3 regions of the Mesobacillus thioparans genome follow, and region 2 is predicted to be linked to each of the others. Evidence: riboswitches for the same ligand, from Rfam matches in the RefSeq annotation. Region 2 holds a riboswitch; each other region holds the start of a gene.
What was found. Region 2 has a riboswitch for cobalamin ahead of ACNAZ4_RS06100 (ABC transporter substrate-binding protein). Riboswitches for the same ligand answer to the same signal wherever they lie in the genome.

Region 1 (5,784 bases), on a different contig from region 2:
GATTTTGCTGTTGATTGGGTTTTCGCCTCTTGAAGCAATCACAACGAGCTTGTTTTTCACGGTGGGTACTTCCATGTCAGGGATTGCCGCTCACATCCGCATGAAAAATATCCTCTGGAAAGAGGGATTGATCATGGGGCTTAGCGGGATTGTCGCGACACAGCTTGCCCGGCCGCTAGTATATGCTCTGGAAGCGCGGGGTTGGGATGACATTGTCATTCCGTTCCTTTACATTGTGCTGCTCGCTTATTTTGCGATAAAAATGATTCGACAGGGCCAAAAGAAAGACGAAGAGATTCCTGCACCAGCTCATTTTTCGGTACCAAAGCTTTTGGCAGTCGGGTTCGTCGGCGGCTTTGTTTCGGCATCGCTTGGAGTAGGAGGCGGGTTCATCATCGTGCCGCTCATCATCACTTCGCTGGGATTCAATCCGAAAAAAGCAGTCGGAACAAGTTTGTTTGCAGTGCTGCTCATCGTCTCAGTTGGTTTCATTTCCTATGCGGTCAACACGCAAATCGATTACTTCATTGGTTTGATGCTGATTGCCGGTGCGTTAGTCGGTGCCCAATTCGGCGCCAGGATGACCGCTTATTTTGAAAACAGGGAAATGAATGCGATGCTAGGGATCCTTTATATTGTCACGCTGGCTGGAGCGGTCCTTAAATTGTTTGACCTGAACAAACTCGGGCTGGTGATCATGGGGTTGTTTATTGTCTATTTCTTTATAAGGGCAATCGGTAAAATAAGGACAAATGCAATGGAAAAAGGCTGAGCTGCTCAGCCTTTTTTGTTGGATAGGAAATTATAAAAGCGTTTTTGTTTGGATAACTGGATATGGGTGTCTTAATCCAGCTCCAGCACCTAGCCAGTTTTCTCCCCTGAATAAACCTCTTCGAGTATCTTGCGATAAGCGTTAGCTTTGAGCAGCTCGAGACGCTTGTCTAGCTGCGGCTCCTAACTCCTCGAGACGTTTCGGTCCTGCCAATGAAGTCAAAGAACAACTTCACTGTCAGGATCTCCAGCGCTTGTCGGTGCTGAACAAGGCGCTTGCGCTTTTTGTTCTTTATGCCTCCGAAGTGAAAGGGTGTTTCACAAAGCGAGGGAACTCCCGCCCTACGCCGCTTTTTACAAATAATGTTCCCTCCCGTTTGAAAGGAACTGAATGGACTTTCAAGCCCTTGTAATCAGGTGTGTAATGGAATACAACTTCCCCTTCAGGAAGGAGATTGGTGATATTCACCGGTGAGGTGCTGATTACATCATATAGTTGGACCTGACTGTTCTCTTCCGTGAAAATGACGATTGCATTCTCTTCCTCTGAATAATGAAGATGGTCAGGAAAAACATTCAGGATATGGTACATGGTGATGCCGCCCGAGTTGGCAGTCGCAAACGACTGGGAAACCGGCACTCTGCCATAAACGACTTTTTCGATCTGCTTAAGATCTGCTGGAACCTCCAGTTTTCTTAATCCTGCCCGGCCTGTATCAGAAGGAACTCTCGTTGAATACTGGTACTCCTCAACCCGTTCAAAGCCGAACTTCGGGTAAAAATCGAGCACGCTGTCGTTAGCGAACAGATACATATAGTCATACTTTCCTTCGTATTCAGCCAGGACATGGTTCATTAGTTTTGCCGACAGCCCCTTGTTACGGTAATCCGGATGGGTCATGACGGTACCGATTTGGAGGGCTTTACGGCTTTCTCGATTCAAGATCAAATCTAGCTCATTGACCGACACGTTCGCAACCACCCGGCCGCCATCTGCGAAGGAATACGGAATGTATCGCTCTCCCCAATAGCCTTTTTCATGCCAGTTGGTAAAATCAAGACCGAAAATGTCGGCGGCCAGCTGAATGAAACTCTTCCTCAACTCATTATTTTCACGATAATTGCTTACTAGCTTCATAAATCAAAACTCCTGTCACTTGATGCAAACATATAGGTTTTATGATGGAAGCGAATCCCATAAATCAGCCCAATCGCCAGCATATTCCCCATCAGCGAGCTTCCGCCATAACTGATGAAAGGCAGCGGAATCCCGGTAATCGGCAGCAGCTGGATGGTCATTCCGATATTCTGGAAGACATGGAAGGTAATCATGCTGATGACACCTGCACTAATATAGGAGTTAAAAGGGTCATTCGTATCCAGCGCTGTTTTGGTCAGGTGGTAGATGAGCAGGAAGTACAGGCTGATGACAAAACTGCCGCCAACAAAGCCGAATTCCTCTCCGATGACGCTGAAAATGAAGTCTGTATGGCTTTCGGGAATATAGACTTCGCTGCCATTGATCCCTTTTCCAGTCAGCATGCCAGACCCGATCGCACTGAGGGATTTCAATAAATGGTAGCCATATTCCGGGTTGCTCTCCGGGTCAAGCCAGGCATAGATACGGCCAAACTGATACGTTTTTACCCCCAGATATTTCTTCAGGATCTCTGGCTTCCAAATGACGAGATACAGAATGCCGGCTCCAAGCGCAGCTCCACCGCCATAGAGAGGCAGGATGATTTTCCACGTGATGCCGGAAACTAGGACGATTCCTGTGAAAATCGCAATTACGACCAATGCTGTTCCAAGGTCTGGCTGCATCATGATCATCCCAAGCGGTAAGGCGGTGATCAAGCCAAGCTTGATGAACAGCAGGAAGTCTGTTTGAAGTGTCCTTCTCGGATGTTTTTTATGGTGGGCATAGATGACGGTGCTTAAAGCAAGAATCAAAAAGACTTTCATGAACTCGGAGGGCTGGATCGAACCGAATGGCTCGATGAAGAACCAGCTTTTGGCCCCGTTCCTTTCTTCCGCAATGCTGGCAGGAGCGAAAAACAGGAAGACGAGCAGGAAGATCCCGAAGCCGTATAAATACCATGAGAGTTTGCGGTATTGTTCACTGTCGAACATCATCACGACTGCAATGATTCCTGAACCGACGACATACCAAAATATTTGCTTGTATAAAAAGTTCTGACCAACATATTGCCCGGTCTTCTGGGCGCTATAAATGGCGAGGCAGCTGGTCAGAAAAAACAACAGTAAGAGAAGTGTCAACGTCCAATCAAAGCGGTCGAATTTTTTAATCGATTTATCCATTTGCTACACCCTGTCCAAATCATTTTCATCACATAATATTTCGCCTATTTGTGAAGGCCTTACCATTTTAATGCTAGCAGACAAAGATTATCCTCACAATCCCTTTGCAGGTAATATATTCCTATAAATATAGACGAATGCCAGGAGGGATTGGTTTCTTTTTTACCAATGGATTCTTTTCGCGGGAAAGGCGGATAATAATTATGTTTTTGAGGATTCAGAATAAGATATTTTCCATCGTTTTTGTTAGAATGGAAGAAGTGTTATTTGTACGGAGCCGCTGGCATTCTGCAGCTTAGAATTTTCCGGGAGGTTTTGCTGTTGAAAAAGAACCATCCTTATAGCAGGGATTTATTATATCTCCACATGAACGAACGGGATCATTATGTGCTTTCGCATGGAATCGAATTCCATGAATTTGCCCGGTCGCTGCCCGATCCTTTTAACCATCTATTGCTGTTGAAGCATCGCTATGAGGATGGCGAATTCAACAGGCATACCTTATTTGAGTATGTACCAGAAGAAAATGCCGAAAAGCTCATTGGAGCCAATACACATGCTTACGGGGATTTTTGCTGGATTGATTTTGAGGAAGTGGAAGCGCTGAATGTACTGACGGCCCAGGAAATTGCCGAACTTCTTTATCTTGGACATATCAAGCATCATTTGAAGCTGCCTTTTTACAATCAGCTTAATAATCGCTTTGTGTACCTTTCCAACGAAGACGGCTGGTTCAACAAGACGTACTACCGCAATTTCAATGACTTTTTCCGCATGCTTGGCAATGTCCTTGCAGGTAAGCTGGGAGAAATGAAACCGGAAAAAACGCTGCTTGGAATCCGGAAAAAGAAGTCCTATCCCTCTGTCAGCAAGGAAATCCTGAAATCACTGATACCAGCCTTGAAGGAGGGTGCCGTGTTTTCGCTGAAGAACATCCAGCAGAACCGCAACAGGATTGAAATACCGATCTGGATCATCGGAGATTTTGCCAACATGGATGACATGCATGATGAATACAAAGAAGCGAACCGCAACAATCCTGACGGCAGACTTGTTTTCGATAAAAAGTTGAAGGAATGGAGCTTGCTTGCACAATAAGTCGAAAAAACAAAATCTTTGCAGCAACTTTTGGCAAATCGTGTATAATGGGTTGTAGCGGAAAATTACATATCGAAATGAACAGGTGTCTTTTATAACAAGACTTAATAGGGAAGTTGGTGAAAATCCAACGCGGTCCCGCCACTGTAAATGGGAGCAAGCTGCATTACGCCACTGTACAAATGTATGGGAAGGCGCAGCGAGCATTGACCATGAGCCAGGAGACCTGCCTGTCCATTGCACCAAGCAAACTACGAGGATAGGGAGGTGCCGACAGGCTCTATGTCTTTTATGGTGATAAAAACATTTGCTTACTCGGACATCTCCCCTTCTGGTGGAGATGTCTTTTATTTATCGAAAAATGGAGGAGAAGTGAATGAAGAAGTTATTGTTGTTATGGATGGCAGCTGCCATAATCCTGGCTGGGTGCGGTACCGAAGCACAGCCAGAAAAAAAGGAAGGCGAAAAAACCGCGCAGGAGCAACAGTCAGGATTCCCTGTCACGGTAAAAGATGCGCTTGATGAAGAAGTTATCATTGAAGAAAAGCCTGAAAAGATCATTTCCCTGATTCCGAGCAACACGGAAATCGTTTATGCGCTTGACAGCGGCGACGCAATTGTCGGCGTCACGGATTTCGACAATTACCCAGAGGAAGCAATGTCGAAGGAAAAAGTCGGCGGCATGGAATTCAATATTGAGAAAATGATTTCCTTAAAGCCAGACCTAGTCCTTGCCCCGGGGTCTACCGCGGACACGGCAAAAGAAGGGCTGCAGCAACTAAAAGATGCAGGAATTGCTGTTGTCGTCGTAAATGATGCGCAATCATTTGAAGAAGTGTATCAATCCATCGAGATGATTGGAAAAGCGATTGGTGAGCCTGAAAAAGCAGCCGAGCTTATCAAGACGATGAAAAACAGCTTCGCAGTCCTGAAGAAGAAAGCGGAAGCTATCAAACCGGAAGAGCAAAAGACAGTATTTGTCGAGGTCTCTCCTGAACCGGAAATCTACACAGCCGGCAATCATACGTTTATCAACGAAATGCTTGAGTTGATTGGCGCGAAGAATGCTGCCGGCGACATGGAAGGATGGCCGAAAGTCGACCCGGAAGCCATGGTGGAGCGTAATCCTGATGTCGTTGTGACAACCTATGGATACTATACTGAAAAAGCTGCTGAGCAGGTACTTGCGCGGCAGGGCTGGAACAATGTAAAAGCAGTCAAGGACAAGCAGGTATTCGATGTCCACTCCGATCTTGTTACCCGGTCAGGCCCAAGGCTCGCTGAAGGAGCGGAGGAACTTGCAAAAGCCATTTACCCGGACGTTTTTAAATAATAAAGGATTAGCCTATCTATTTGCAGCAGCATTCTTGATCATCTCGATGCTGCTGGGAATCTCCATCGGAACGGTTTCCATACCTGTACCCGCTATTATTGAAATCATTAGTGCTGAAATTTTCCGCTTCCAGGGACAGGGAATCGATCCGATGCATGCAAGTATTGTCATGGAAATCAGGCTGCCGCGCGTGCTCCTGGCAGGACTTGTCGGTGCATCACTGGCAATCGCCGGTGCTGCGTTCCAGGGACTGCTGCGCA
Region 2 (5,784 bases):
CAGTGAAGGAGATAATAAGTAAGATCCATGTAGCCGAAACAGCAAGCTCGGCAGCGGTGGAACCTAGCTTTTTCCGCATTCTTAATGTCATCTCGACGAAGTTGGTCTTCGGATATTTATCTGAAGCCATGGAAGATTCAATGGTGATGATTTCTTCGAGATCATGGAAAATGAATATGATGGGAAATAACCAGATTAATGTTTTCAGGTCTAAAAAATAGTGGAGTGCCTCTAGCATCTTTTTCGCTACCTCCTTGTTCTGTCATCTATTGTGCATTTTATGGGACAGGATTTAATATTATGCCAAACAAGAGAGGTTATGAAAGTACGTGTTATTCACCAGTTAAAAGCTGGCCTCCAGCTAATTTTTGAAAATGAGCCAGAGCTAGCAATGGAAAAACATATTCATAACAATGGTAATTGATATAAAAAGATCCAGCCATGCCTCTGCCTTTTGGATAGGTCGTCGTCCACTTTTTTTCCTTTCTATCCACTAAAAAAGCTGCACCGTTTTCAATTTCAGGCGTAACTTCAGTGGCCGCTGAAATCAGTGTGTCAAGAGCCCAGGCGGTATGCGTGCGGGTACTTTCACCCAGCGGCACATAACGATTTTTGATATCACTTTTACACGATTCTCCCCATCCGCCGTCGGGATTCTGGATTGTCCGAAGCCAGGTTAATGCTTTTTGAATGGCTGAATGCTTAGGGGAAACCCCAACTGAGATCATTCCCGTTACAGCCGCCCATGTGCCATAAATATACACGCCCCAACGCCCAACCCAGGAGCCATCAGAATTTTGATGCCGCAACAGCCAGCGAATCCCATCTTTAATCATCGGTTGGTGAAAATCCAAATTGGTATAGTTGCCGAAGAACTCCAAAGTCCTTCCCGTTAAATCAACCGTGGACGGATCAATCAATAAATCCTTGCCACCCTCTATCGGTAATAAGTTCAATATTTTTTTATCTACATTCTTTTCGAATGCCGCCCAGCCTCCGTCATTGTTTTGCATGGAAACAAGCCAGTTCACTCCACGATCCCATGCTTGCCGGTAATCCACCTTCTCTGTGGCCAAAGTACGGATTGCCCTCAGTGCAGCGGTTGTATCGTCAATATCCGGGTGGAATGTGTTCAAGTCCGCAAACCCCCAGCCACCTGGTAACAGGTCTGGTGCATGAATGGCCCAATCCCCGTATTTGAGATGCTGACGGGAGAGGATGTATTCATTAGCCTTGTGAACAGTGGGGGATGAATAGGGAACACCGGTTTCTTGCAGAGCATAACTAATTAATGTCGTATTCCAGACCGTAGCCGTTGTGTACTGGCAGTGAAGTTTTCCGTCAATCCGGGTGGCCATTGCTTTTAACCCTTGCACTGCACGGGTAATCACTGGATGTGTTTTATGATAGCCTCTAGCCATTAAGGCAAAAATCATCAGGGTAGTACAGCTGAAATAATTCAAGAAGGTGCCGTCGGGTTCGAGTCGGTCCAGCATATATTTTTCGGCACGATATAATGCCAGCTCGCGAAGGTTTCCATGGGATTTCAATCCCTTTATCCCTTGTTTAATCCAATTGATCAGCGAGCGCGCATCTTCTACTTGATCTTCTGTTAAAAAACGAACTTCTTTGTTTTGAAATAAATCGGAGAGATCAGGCGATCGTGGTGTTCGTTTACGGAAATTCGTATTGGCCAGAATCAAAAAAGGGATAAGGTTGGCTCTTCCGTATACGGAGATGTCAAAAAGGTTGATTGGGAAGGAGTCTGGTATAAGCATCACTTCAATATTTATGGGGAGGTGCGGCCACTCACATTGTCCTGTCAGTGCCAGCATGATTTTTAAAAACAAATGGACTTCCGAGGCACCTCCGTTGGCCAAAATAAACTTCCTGGCGGCCTGTATATCCTTGTCTTTTTTATTCCTGTAACCAGAATAAAGGAGGGCATAATAAGCTTCCACAGTGGATGTCAGATTTCCTTTTTCCTGATCGTGAAATAGCTTCCATGACCCATCTTCCTGCTGTTCTCCGGCAATCCGATCCACTAATTCTTTTATGAAATCTTCATCATTTATCTCCAACGTTCGTAATAAGATAATCATACTGCAGTCGGTTTGGATCCCAGTCTCGAAAGGATAATGCCAGGCACCGTTTTCTGATTGGTCCTGAATCAACTGATCAGCAATTCTATTCATTTCCTTATATACCCGATGCCTCATTTAACCCATCCTCTCCCGAATATTCATCTTTGTATACATATTCCTTGTGCAAAATGAATATGCATTCTTGACTGAACCACTAAAAATGAACTCTCATGAAGGATGATGCCGTTCTTGCTGAACTCTTTCTCAGATGTAAAAAAAGAATTAAAGAAAAAGGCGAAAAAGAAAGCTTTCGGTCATCTGCCTGATTTATTAGAAAAAGATAAACGATGGATTTATTTAATAAAAGAGCAGACTAGACAACTCAATCAAAACAATGTAACACGGACGCAGGCGTATTTTCAGTTTTACCTTCAGCGCCCTGAAATACATTGGGCTTTTCTTGGCCATATGGTATCGCGAAACGTCGGATGGAACATGACGGATTTAAAAGGGGAGTTGCTGACAAAGCTTTTATCTGATAGAGATCAGAAAGACTTTTTTTCGCTTTTGGAGCGCGGCAGTTGGTTGATATTTCAAGATGTGTATCCTCAATTTTTGATCTATGACCTGAGTGTGAGAGGCAGAAAGGAGATGTTCCATCTTTTACGTTATTTTCATGTTTCCACCTTCATGGAAACGATGTGGCGTTATTTTTGGAACAGTGGTGATCAAGCTGCATTGGCGTTTGCGATGGTGATCAATGAACAAAGCTATCTGGAAAAAAGATTGATCCAAAATCAGCATTATAAAAAAACCGTAACAGGTACGGTCAGCTTTAAAATGCACGATTTTTTGAATTTTAATAACATCATTTTTCCCTGTTGTACAGGGGATAAAAGGGAGAAAGCTTCGCTTACCGGTGGCACCCTACGCTATTTCACTTCGCTCCACGAGAGAATTTTATTCGGAAAAAAGTTGTATTCGCTTCTTTTTCAGCAAGAAAGAATTCTGGCTGGGGTCTTGAAATGGGCCCAAGAACATCCTCACACAGGCTCAAGGAAAGATTATTGGCCTCATTTGTTTAATGATATAAATGAATCTTTCCCCCGGTCCCTTTATAAGCGGCGGGTCAAGAATTGTGTGTTAAGAAAGGGGGCCGAACGGTTATACAGCCCGCCCTTAAAATACGCCTGGCCGGATACCCCTCATGAAAAGGCAGAGAGCGGGGATTGGTTTGAGGATTGGCATGTCCTCGATTATTTTCATAAGGAAGTCAGTGTGGATGGAGGAATTTTAACTAATTATTGCAAAACCATTGAAAAAATCGAACTTGCGGTTATGGCAAAGGAAACTATTCTATTGCGAGAAGAATAATTAAACATGAGCAGATTTTAAACATTATTAGGATATTCATAACTTTACAATCAAAAGGCTATCTTGATGTCTTTTGATTTTTTATTTTTTAAAACGAACAAAACATTATATCCTTTATTTATGGTGCCTTTTTAAGTGTTTCAACTGCTTTTGTCCCTCATTAAAAATTAAATTTTAGATAATTTATCCAAGTTCACACTTTTTTCGACACGAATTGTGTATAATTGAAACCAGCGGAAAATTTAATACATAAAGAATCTGGTGTCTGCTAAACGAATTTGAGTAGTTTAGAGACTTAATAGGGAAGTTGGTGAAATTCCAACGCGGTCCCGCCACTGTAACTGGGAGCTTCAAGCTTTATGCCACTGTACTATTTGTATGGGAAGGCGCTTGATAGCAATGACCAGAAGCCAGGAGACCTGCCTGATTCTTCGCGTCACAACCTACGAGGATAGGAGGTGTTTGGGAACGATTCTGGCTTTTTTAGGCGAACCGACACAAACATCTCCATGAGTAAAATGGAGGTGTTTTTTTAGTTTTATAGAACGGTTCTATTTTGTTGTGCAAAAAGTTTGCAGAAACAATCGAAATGATAATTCGGAGGAATGACAGATGAAGAAGTTGAATGCCTTTTTATTCGCACTATTATTAACAATCGGCGCTTTGGCTGGGTGTGGCAACGCAGAGCAGTCGAACGCGGAAAAGCCAAATAAAACTGAAACGGTCCAACAGGAAGAAGCAAAGTTCCCTGTTAGTATAAAGGATGGAACAGGACAAGAAGTCACCATTGAATCGAAGCCTGAAAAAATTGTTTCCCTGATTCCAAGCAATACAGAAATTGCATACGGGATAGGTCTAGATGAACAAATAATTGGAGTTTCTGATTTTGATAATTTCCCTGAAGAAGTGGCAGAGAAAGAGAAAATTGGCGGAATGGAATTTAATGTTGAGAAAATCGTTTCTTTAAAGCCTGATTTGGTACTTGCGCATGCTTCAGGTGCACATACTTCTGGGGCTGGCCTCCAGCAGCTTAAGGATGCTGGAATCACTGTTCTTGTCGTTAACGACGCAACTACATTCGATGCAGTTTATGAATCGATCAGCATGATTGGTACTGCCTCAGGTGAACAGGAAAAGGCCGATACTTTGATTGCAGACATGAAGAAAAAGATTGAAGAAATCAAAACACAAGCAAAGGAAATCAAAGAAGAAGACAGAAAGTCGGTATTTGTTGAAGTATCACCAACACCAGAAATTTATGCAGCTGGCAAGAATACCTTCATTGACGAAATGCTGCAAATCATTAATGCGGATAACACTGTAAAAGAAGAAGGTTGGCCAAAGCTAGACCCAGAGGCCATCATTAAAAGCAATCCTGATGTGATAATCACGACACATGGATACTATACGAATGAGCCGGTGAAAAATGTGATAAGCCGGAAAGGCTGGGACAAGATTACCGCTGTTAAGGAAAACCGTGTGGTTGATGTTCATTCCGATAAGGTGACAAGAACTGGGCCGAGGCTGACAGAAGGAGTAGAGGAGCTTGCCAAAGCCGTTTACCCGGATGTTTTCAAATAATTTGCAGACCAGCACAAAAAAGCAGGCACAGTCAAAGGCTTCTGCAAAGGAAATAGTCTTGAATCCAGCAGGCGGCTCAGATGAACCAGCACAAGTAAAAATAGGAGAAAATCATCTTAAGATGAAGCAAGATTACATTGTCTTAAATTCTCCGATCCCATTAAGAACGATGTCTTCCGGAGTTGTCGGAGCGGGAACCGGCTGGTACACCACTTTTGTAAACCGGCATGTGGACAAAGGTTATGACTGCAGCGACCATAGGGAAGAAATGATCCAATATTTGAAGGAGCAGGGATTACAGCCTGGAGATACAGTCGGGATGATGACGGCAGTGATGCTAGAGGATGTATCCTATAAGCACTATCAGGAAGAAGGGTTTTCAGTCTTTATCGTTGTTACAGCAGGTGTTGGAAACGCCATAGACGCTTCGAAAAGCAGTGAGTATTATTCTTTTGATATGTCGCCAGGAACGATAAATATTTGGATATTCGTCAGCGGAGAACTGACTGAGGAAGCTTTCATTCAGAGTATCATGACAGCTACTGAAGTGAAGACAAAGGCGCTTCACGATCTGGAAATAAGGGATAAGCTGTCAGGGTCAGTGGCAACAGGTACATCCACTGACAGCATCCTGGTTGCCTCAACACAACGGGGGCAAAAGCTTGATTACGCTGGCACGATTACTCCCCTTGGACGAATCATTGGCAAGGGAGTACATGAATGTACAGTGGAAGCAATCAGGAAC
Region 3 (5,784 bases), on a different contig from region 2:
TCTTAACATCAGGATTTTCGGCAAAATCTTTGTATCCGTCTGTTATAAACTCATTCCGCTTGCGCAGGATTGGCTCAGTCCTCCAGTAATCGAACACTTCCTGCTGCTTCGATTTGGATACGATGCTTGACAGCACATAGCTGTAGGAATGATTATGGATTACTTCCTGCTGCGCCAGTATGATCATCAGGGCATTTAAGCTGGAATCGGTTAAATAATCAGCCACTTTGCCGGCGTAGTCGGTTTGAATGCTGTCAAGGAGCGCCAGAAGCCCGATAATTTTTAAAAAGGCATCCTGTTCTTTTTCGGTTAGCATCGAAAATTGCTTAACATCCTTTGACATGTTGATTTCAAAAGGGGTCCAGAAATTGCCCAGCATTTTCTTATATTTTGGATAAGCCCATGGAAAGCGGACATCATCCCAATTCAGGATATTTGAACTTTGCCCATTTATAATCCCGGTCGAAGCATTTGGCGCATCGGCTTCGACAAGTGATCTTTTCTTCAATAGTTTCATCGTTTTCCTCCCCTTCATCTTAACTATGGCAGCTTTCACATTCGTCCCAATCACTGCTCGATGTTGAGCGGACGTAATAAGTTGTTTTCAAGCCAGATTTCCAGGCATCCAAATGCAGGTCCAGCAGCGCTTTTGCCTTGATTGTATTTTTCACATAAATGTTAAACGAAATGGATTGGTCAATATGGCGCTGCCGCCGTGCATTCTGCCTAATGCTCCAATGCTGGTCCACATTGTAGGCCGTTTTGTAAAACCACATCGTCTCAGCTGATAGATCAGGTGCTGTCACCGGAATCTTGTAATCTTTCTTTTCTTCTGAGTACTCGAGCCTGAAAATCGGGTCGATGCTTGCCGTCGAACCTGCCAGAATCGATGTTGAAGAGTTTGGCGCGACTGCCATCAGGTAACCGTTCCTGATGCCGTGCTTTTTAATTTCCTCAGTGAGATTCTCCCATCGTTCACCAGCATACTGTCTCTTCTTGAAAAACTGTCCTGTACACCAATCGGAACCTTCGAAATAAGGATATGCCCCTTTTTCTTTTGCCAGCTCAAGGCTTGCACTGATGGTTAAGCAGGCGATCTCTTCATAAAGAGCATCACAATATTCTACCGCCTCTTCGCTTTCCCACTTGATTCCTTTCAGAGCCAACAGATGATGCCAGCCGAATGTTCCCAGTCCGATCCCCCGATAATTCTTGTTGGTCATTTGGGCCTGCAGCACAGGAATTTCATTGATATCGATGACGTTATCCAGCATCCTGACCTGAATACGGATTACTCTCTCAAGTACATCATCCACCACACTTTTCCCCAGGGAAATCGAGGACAAGTTGCAGACGACAAAGTCACCAGGTTTTTTATAGATTAAAATCTTTCCATCCTCCACTGTTTCCTCTTCAAGGAGAGTCGGGCTCATATTCTGCGTGATTTCTGTGCACAGATTGCTGCAGTAAACCATTCCTTTATGGTGGTTGGCATTCAGCCTGTTCACCTGATCCCTGTAAAACATGTAAGGGGTGCCGGTTTCAAGCTGGGAAATCATAATCGATTTAAAGATTTCTATCGCAGGAACGACCTCACGTGACAAACCTGAATGATTGACGCAGGTCCAATATTTTTCCCTGAACGACCCAGCTCCCTTTTCCTCATCAAAATGATCTTCAAGCGAAAATCCCATTACGCGCCTTATTTCGTGTGGATCGAACAGATACCAGTCGCCCCGTTTTTCTACCTGCTCCATGAATAAGTCCGGGATGCAGATGCCCGTGAATAAATCATGTGTCCGCTGGCGCTCATCTCCATTATTGAGTTTTGCATCAAGGAACGGGAAGATGTCCTTATGCCACACATCGAGATAAACAGCAATCGCACCCTGCCGCTGCCCTAATTGATCGACCGAAACTGCTGTGTTGTTCAGCTGTTTCATCCACGGGATCACCCCGGAACTAATCCCTTTAAAGCCTTTAATATCGCTGCCGCGGCTTCTGATTTTCCCCAGGTACACGCCAATGCCGCCGCCATTCTTGCTCAAGGTGGAGATATCCGTGTTGGAATCATAGATGCTCCTTAAATCATCTGCTACCGTATCAATAAAGCAGCTCGATAACTGGCCATAGCTTTTGCCGGCATTCGCAAGCGTCGGTGTCGCCACGGTCATATAAAGATTAGAAAGCGCCCAATATGCCTCCTCAACCAATCCAAGCCGTTTTTCCTTCGGTTCTTCAGCCAGCAAGGTCATTACGATGATCATGAACCGCTCCTGGGGCAGCTCAGCAAAATCGCCTTTTTGAGTGCGTGCAAGATACCGTTCCGCCATCGTGACAAGCCCTATGTAGGTAAATAATTTGTCTCTGTTGGGATCGATTACTTTTTCAAGGTATTCGATTTCTTCCTGGGAGTAGGTTTTTAATATTTCGCTATCATAAATCCCGATCTCTATCAGTCTATTGATTAAATCATAGAAGGATCCATAACCAACTCCTTCTCGAAAGCCTGCACTAAGCTTGTACAATTTTTTCAAGTAAAACCGTGCAGCTGCATATGTCCAGTCAGGTTCATCCCGGCCGATTCTTTCGACTGCTGTCAAAATTAACATGTTATCAATCTGGTCGTCTGTCATATTCTTGGCTTCAAGGCCCTGGCAGACCTTTTCTTTGAATGGTGAAAAATCTAATCGAGGGAACGATTTTTCGATTTCTGTAATCAGTGTGGCTGCATGATCATCCTTTACTTGAATTTTCATCGATGACTCCTCCTGCTTGTTTACTTTTTCTCATTTCCAGCCTATGTTGCCTTCTCATGTCCGCCGTGTTGAATAGCTTCCATTCCTCAATACTTTCCGGAATGACCCCGGCGACCGGAACAGGCACACCATTTTCATCCTTTGCCACCATGGTTAAAATCGAGGTGGTCGTCAACGTCTTTTTGCTAGTCTTTAAGTTTTCACTTTCCACTTTCACGAATACTTCCATTGACGTCCTGCCTGTTGAAATCACGACGGCTTCCAGCGTTAAAATATCGCCGACTACCGCGGAAGACAGGAAATTCACCGAGTCAATCGAGGCTGTGACAACTGCTCTTCTGCTGTGCTTCATCGCTGCAATCGCTGCGATTTCATCAATATAGGACAACACCGTTCCGCCGAAAATCGTTCCAAGATGATTCGTGTCCGGAGGCAAAACCAGCCGGTTTTGCAAAGTCCTGGACACATTTGTAGATAATCCTTCCATTACTGACCTCCTGTGTGTAAAAAATGCTCCCTGAAAAATGAGAAAAACCCATCTCGGGGAGATGGGTTTAAGTAACGTTGATCAATTAACAACTCACATATGTATCTGCAAAAAATTCATGAGCCTATCAATTTATCCCCGTAATACCTTCCCAATTCCCGAAGAAGATAACACGCATAAATATGGCAGGTCTCCTGACTTGTGCTTCACCCTACTTTAAGGCCTTCCCATCCATTTTTAGACAGTGGTTCTTCCTTATTTCGTCAGCACTTACAGTTGCGGGAACAGTTCTGGACTCTCACCAGATTCCCTATTAAGTCTTGTTCAGACACCATGTTTACCGGTAAATACAATATTTAGTTGTGTTTTAATTAAACAACACAATATATCGTGTTATGAATTGATAGTAAATCATCTGCCTCGTAATTTCAACTAATTTCATAACAACACTAAATTATGGGCGTGGTCGATATATTGCAAAAAGTGTTCGATATCTCTTTAAATATGGTCGATAAAATCAAAAATCCGCTGATATATATCGAAATGTGGTCGATATAATTTGATTTTCGCAATTAGGGTAAAAACAGAAATAAGGGGACATACCTGTGCAAAGGTGGTACCTTCACCGCAAATAAAATATAGGGTATTTCCCCGATTCCTTTTCAACCCATCAATAAAACGCTACGCAACAAGCTTATATACCCTTATGAGCATTCTAAGCATCCCATAATTGCCTTCTTGTCAAAAAGTGTTCAAGACTTTTTGACAGAATTGTGATGGTGTCTCCAAATGTGAGGTTCGTCACACCTTGGCTGTGATATAAATGGTTTATTAATCTTGTAAACATTCAATCACATATGGAGGAATTAAAATGGCTCGCATAAATACATGGAATCCTGAAGACGATCGTTTCTGGCAATCTGAAGGAAAAAAACATGCCCAACGTAACTTGTGGATTTCGGTACCTTCCTTGATGCTCGCGTTCATTGTCTGGCAAATCTGGTCTGTGGTTGCAATTCGTCTTAATGATATTGGTTTTAATTTTACTGATCAACAGCTTTTCGCATTGGCTGCCATGCCTGGTCTTGTGGGTGCAACGCTGCGATTTGTGTACACATTCGGAGTGGGAATGATGGGCGGACGCAACTGGACAGTCCTGACAACTGCCGTGCTTGCGATTCCTGCTGTCGGCATCGGCTTCGCGGTACAGAATCCTGACACACCATACTCAGTGATGCTTTTACTCGCTGCACTTTGCGGATTGGGTGGCGGAAACTTTTCAAGTTCTTCATCCAACATCAGCTTCTTTTTTCCGAAAAAAGCACGTGGAACGGCGCTTGGCATCAACGGCGGTTTAGGCAACATGGGTGTATCTGTCGTCCAATTCGTAACACCGTTAATCATTACCACTGGAACATTCGCTTTCATCGCTGGCGATGGACAGAAATTATCTAACGGTCAGGAAGTTTTCCTTCAAAACGCAGCATTCATCTGGCTGATCCCGATTGCAATCGTCACAATCGCAGCATGGTTTGGCATGGATAACCTGCCTGGCACAAAGCAATCATTCGCTGACCAATTCGTCATTGTAAAAAGAAAGCACACTTGGATCATGACATGGCTTTACGTGGCAACATTCGGATCTTTCATCGGTTACTCAGCGGCATTCCCGCTTTTATTGAAAACACAGTTCCCTGAATATATTTCCTTAGCATTCTTAGGTGCTTTCCTTGCTGCAGCTGCACGCCCTATCGGCGGATGGCTGGCTGATAAAATGGGCGGCGCCAAGCTGACATCCATCGTTCTGGTTGTGATGATGGCTGGTGCTGGAAGTGTCATTTACTTCTTGGGTACAAAGCAATTCGGCGGCTTCCTGGCTTCATTCATGCTTCTGTTCATCGCTTCTGGTATTGGCTCTGGTTCAACATTCCAGATGATACCTGGAATCTTTGTTCCAAAAGAAGCTGCACCAGTCCTTGGCTTTACGGCAGCATTCGCAGCATATGGATCCTTCCTGATTCCAAAGCTGTTCGGCTGGTCCGTGAACATTTCCGGAGGTTATGCCCCTGCATTCTTCATCTTCATCGGCTTCTACGTGCTGTCCATTGTCCTGAACTGGTATTATTACCAGAGGAAAGAGTCTGTAGCAGTGTTTGAAGCAAAGAAGACAACAGCGTAAGTATGAAATCCTCTCCCCATTCCGGCGGGAGAGGATTTTTACCATTTTTTATGTTTAAAAGAAAAAACATTGGGTATTTTGTACTATATACAGAGAAAGAGAGAATGATTGTTTCACCAAAGGGGGAGATTAAGCTGCTTACACTTTTTCTATTCCAACGGGAACTGAGCCAACTGAAAAACGACTATCAATCAAGTGCCGACACAGCCATCAAACAGCAAATCCTCAAGGACATCGCGCTCCTGACAGAAGCCATAAAAGAAATGAAAAAGAAGTTGGAAGCAAAGCGTTCCCTGCATTATGCCGATGATATATAACCTAAAAAAGAAACCGTCACATGAACGGTTTCTTTTTTTCAT

Region 1: it holds a riboswitch for cobalamin, as region 2 does, so the genes downstream of both, ACNAZ4_RS21660 (helical backbone metal receptor) here and ACNAZ4_RS06100 (ABC transporter substrate-binding protein) in region 2, are expected to answer to the same signal.
Region 3: it holds a riboswitch for cobalamin, as region 2 does, so the genes downstream of both, ACNAZ4_RS18670 (acyl-CoA thioesterase) here and ACNAZ4_RS06100 (ABC transporter substrate-binding protein) in region 2, are expected to answer to the same signal.

Annotation. Positions count from the first base shown of each region.
Region 1 is NZ_CBCSFH010000019.1:30,658-36,441, reverse strand. Features, by position in the region: gene ACNAZ4_RS21680 (sulfite exporter TauE/SafE family protein) at 1-772, shown strand, start outside; gene ACNAZ4_RS21675 (GNAT family N-acetyltransferase) at 1,064-1,909, opposite strand; gene ACNAZ4_RS21670 (FtsW/RodA/SpoVE family cell cycle protein) at 1,906-3,093, opposite strand; gene ACNAZ4_RS21665 (hypothetical protein) at 3,415-4,191, shown strand; cobalamin riboswitch at 4,258-4,439, shown strand; gene ACNAZ4_RS21660 (helical backbone metal receptor) at 4,568-5,524, shown strand; gene ACNAZ4_RS21655 (FecCD family ABC transporter permease) at 5,490-5,784, shown strand, end outside.
Region 2 is NZ_CBCSFH010000002.1:319,318-325,101, reverse strand. Features, by position in the region: gene ACNAZ4_RS06115 (HXXEE domain-containing protein) at 1-238, opposite strand, end outside; gene shc (squalene--hopene cyclase) at 333-2,219, opposite strand; gene ACNAZ4_RS06105 (DUF2515 family protein) at 2,325-3,458, shown strand; cobalamin riboswitch at 3,701-3,899, shown strand; gene ACNAZ4_RS06100 (ABC transporter substrate-binding protein) at 4,071-5,039, shown strand; gene ACNAZ4_RS06095 (adenosylcobinamide amidohydrolase) at 5,005-5,784, shown strand, end outside.
Region 3 is NZ_CBCSFH010000013.1:65,958-71,741, reverse strand. Features, by position in the region: gene ACNAZ4_RS18680 (ribonucleotide-diphosphate reductase subunit beta) at 1-517, opposite strand, end outside; gene ACNAZ4_RS18675 (ribonucleoside-diphosphate reductase subunit alpha) at 537-2,759, opposite strand; gene ACNAZ4_RS18670 (acyl-CoA thioesterase) at 2,737-3,246, opposite strand; cobalamin riboswitch at 3,414-3,597, opposite strand; gene ACNAZ4_RS18665 (MFS transporter) at 4,118-5,425, shown strand; gene ACNAZ4_RS18660 (hypothetical protein) at 5,476-5,742, shown strand; gene ACNAZ4_RS18655 (EAL domain-containing protein) at 5,781-5,784, opposite strand, start outside.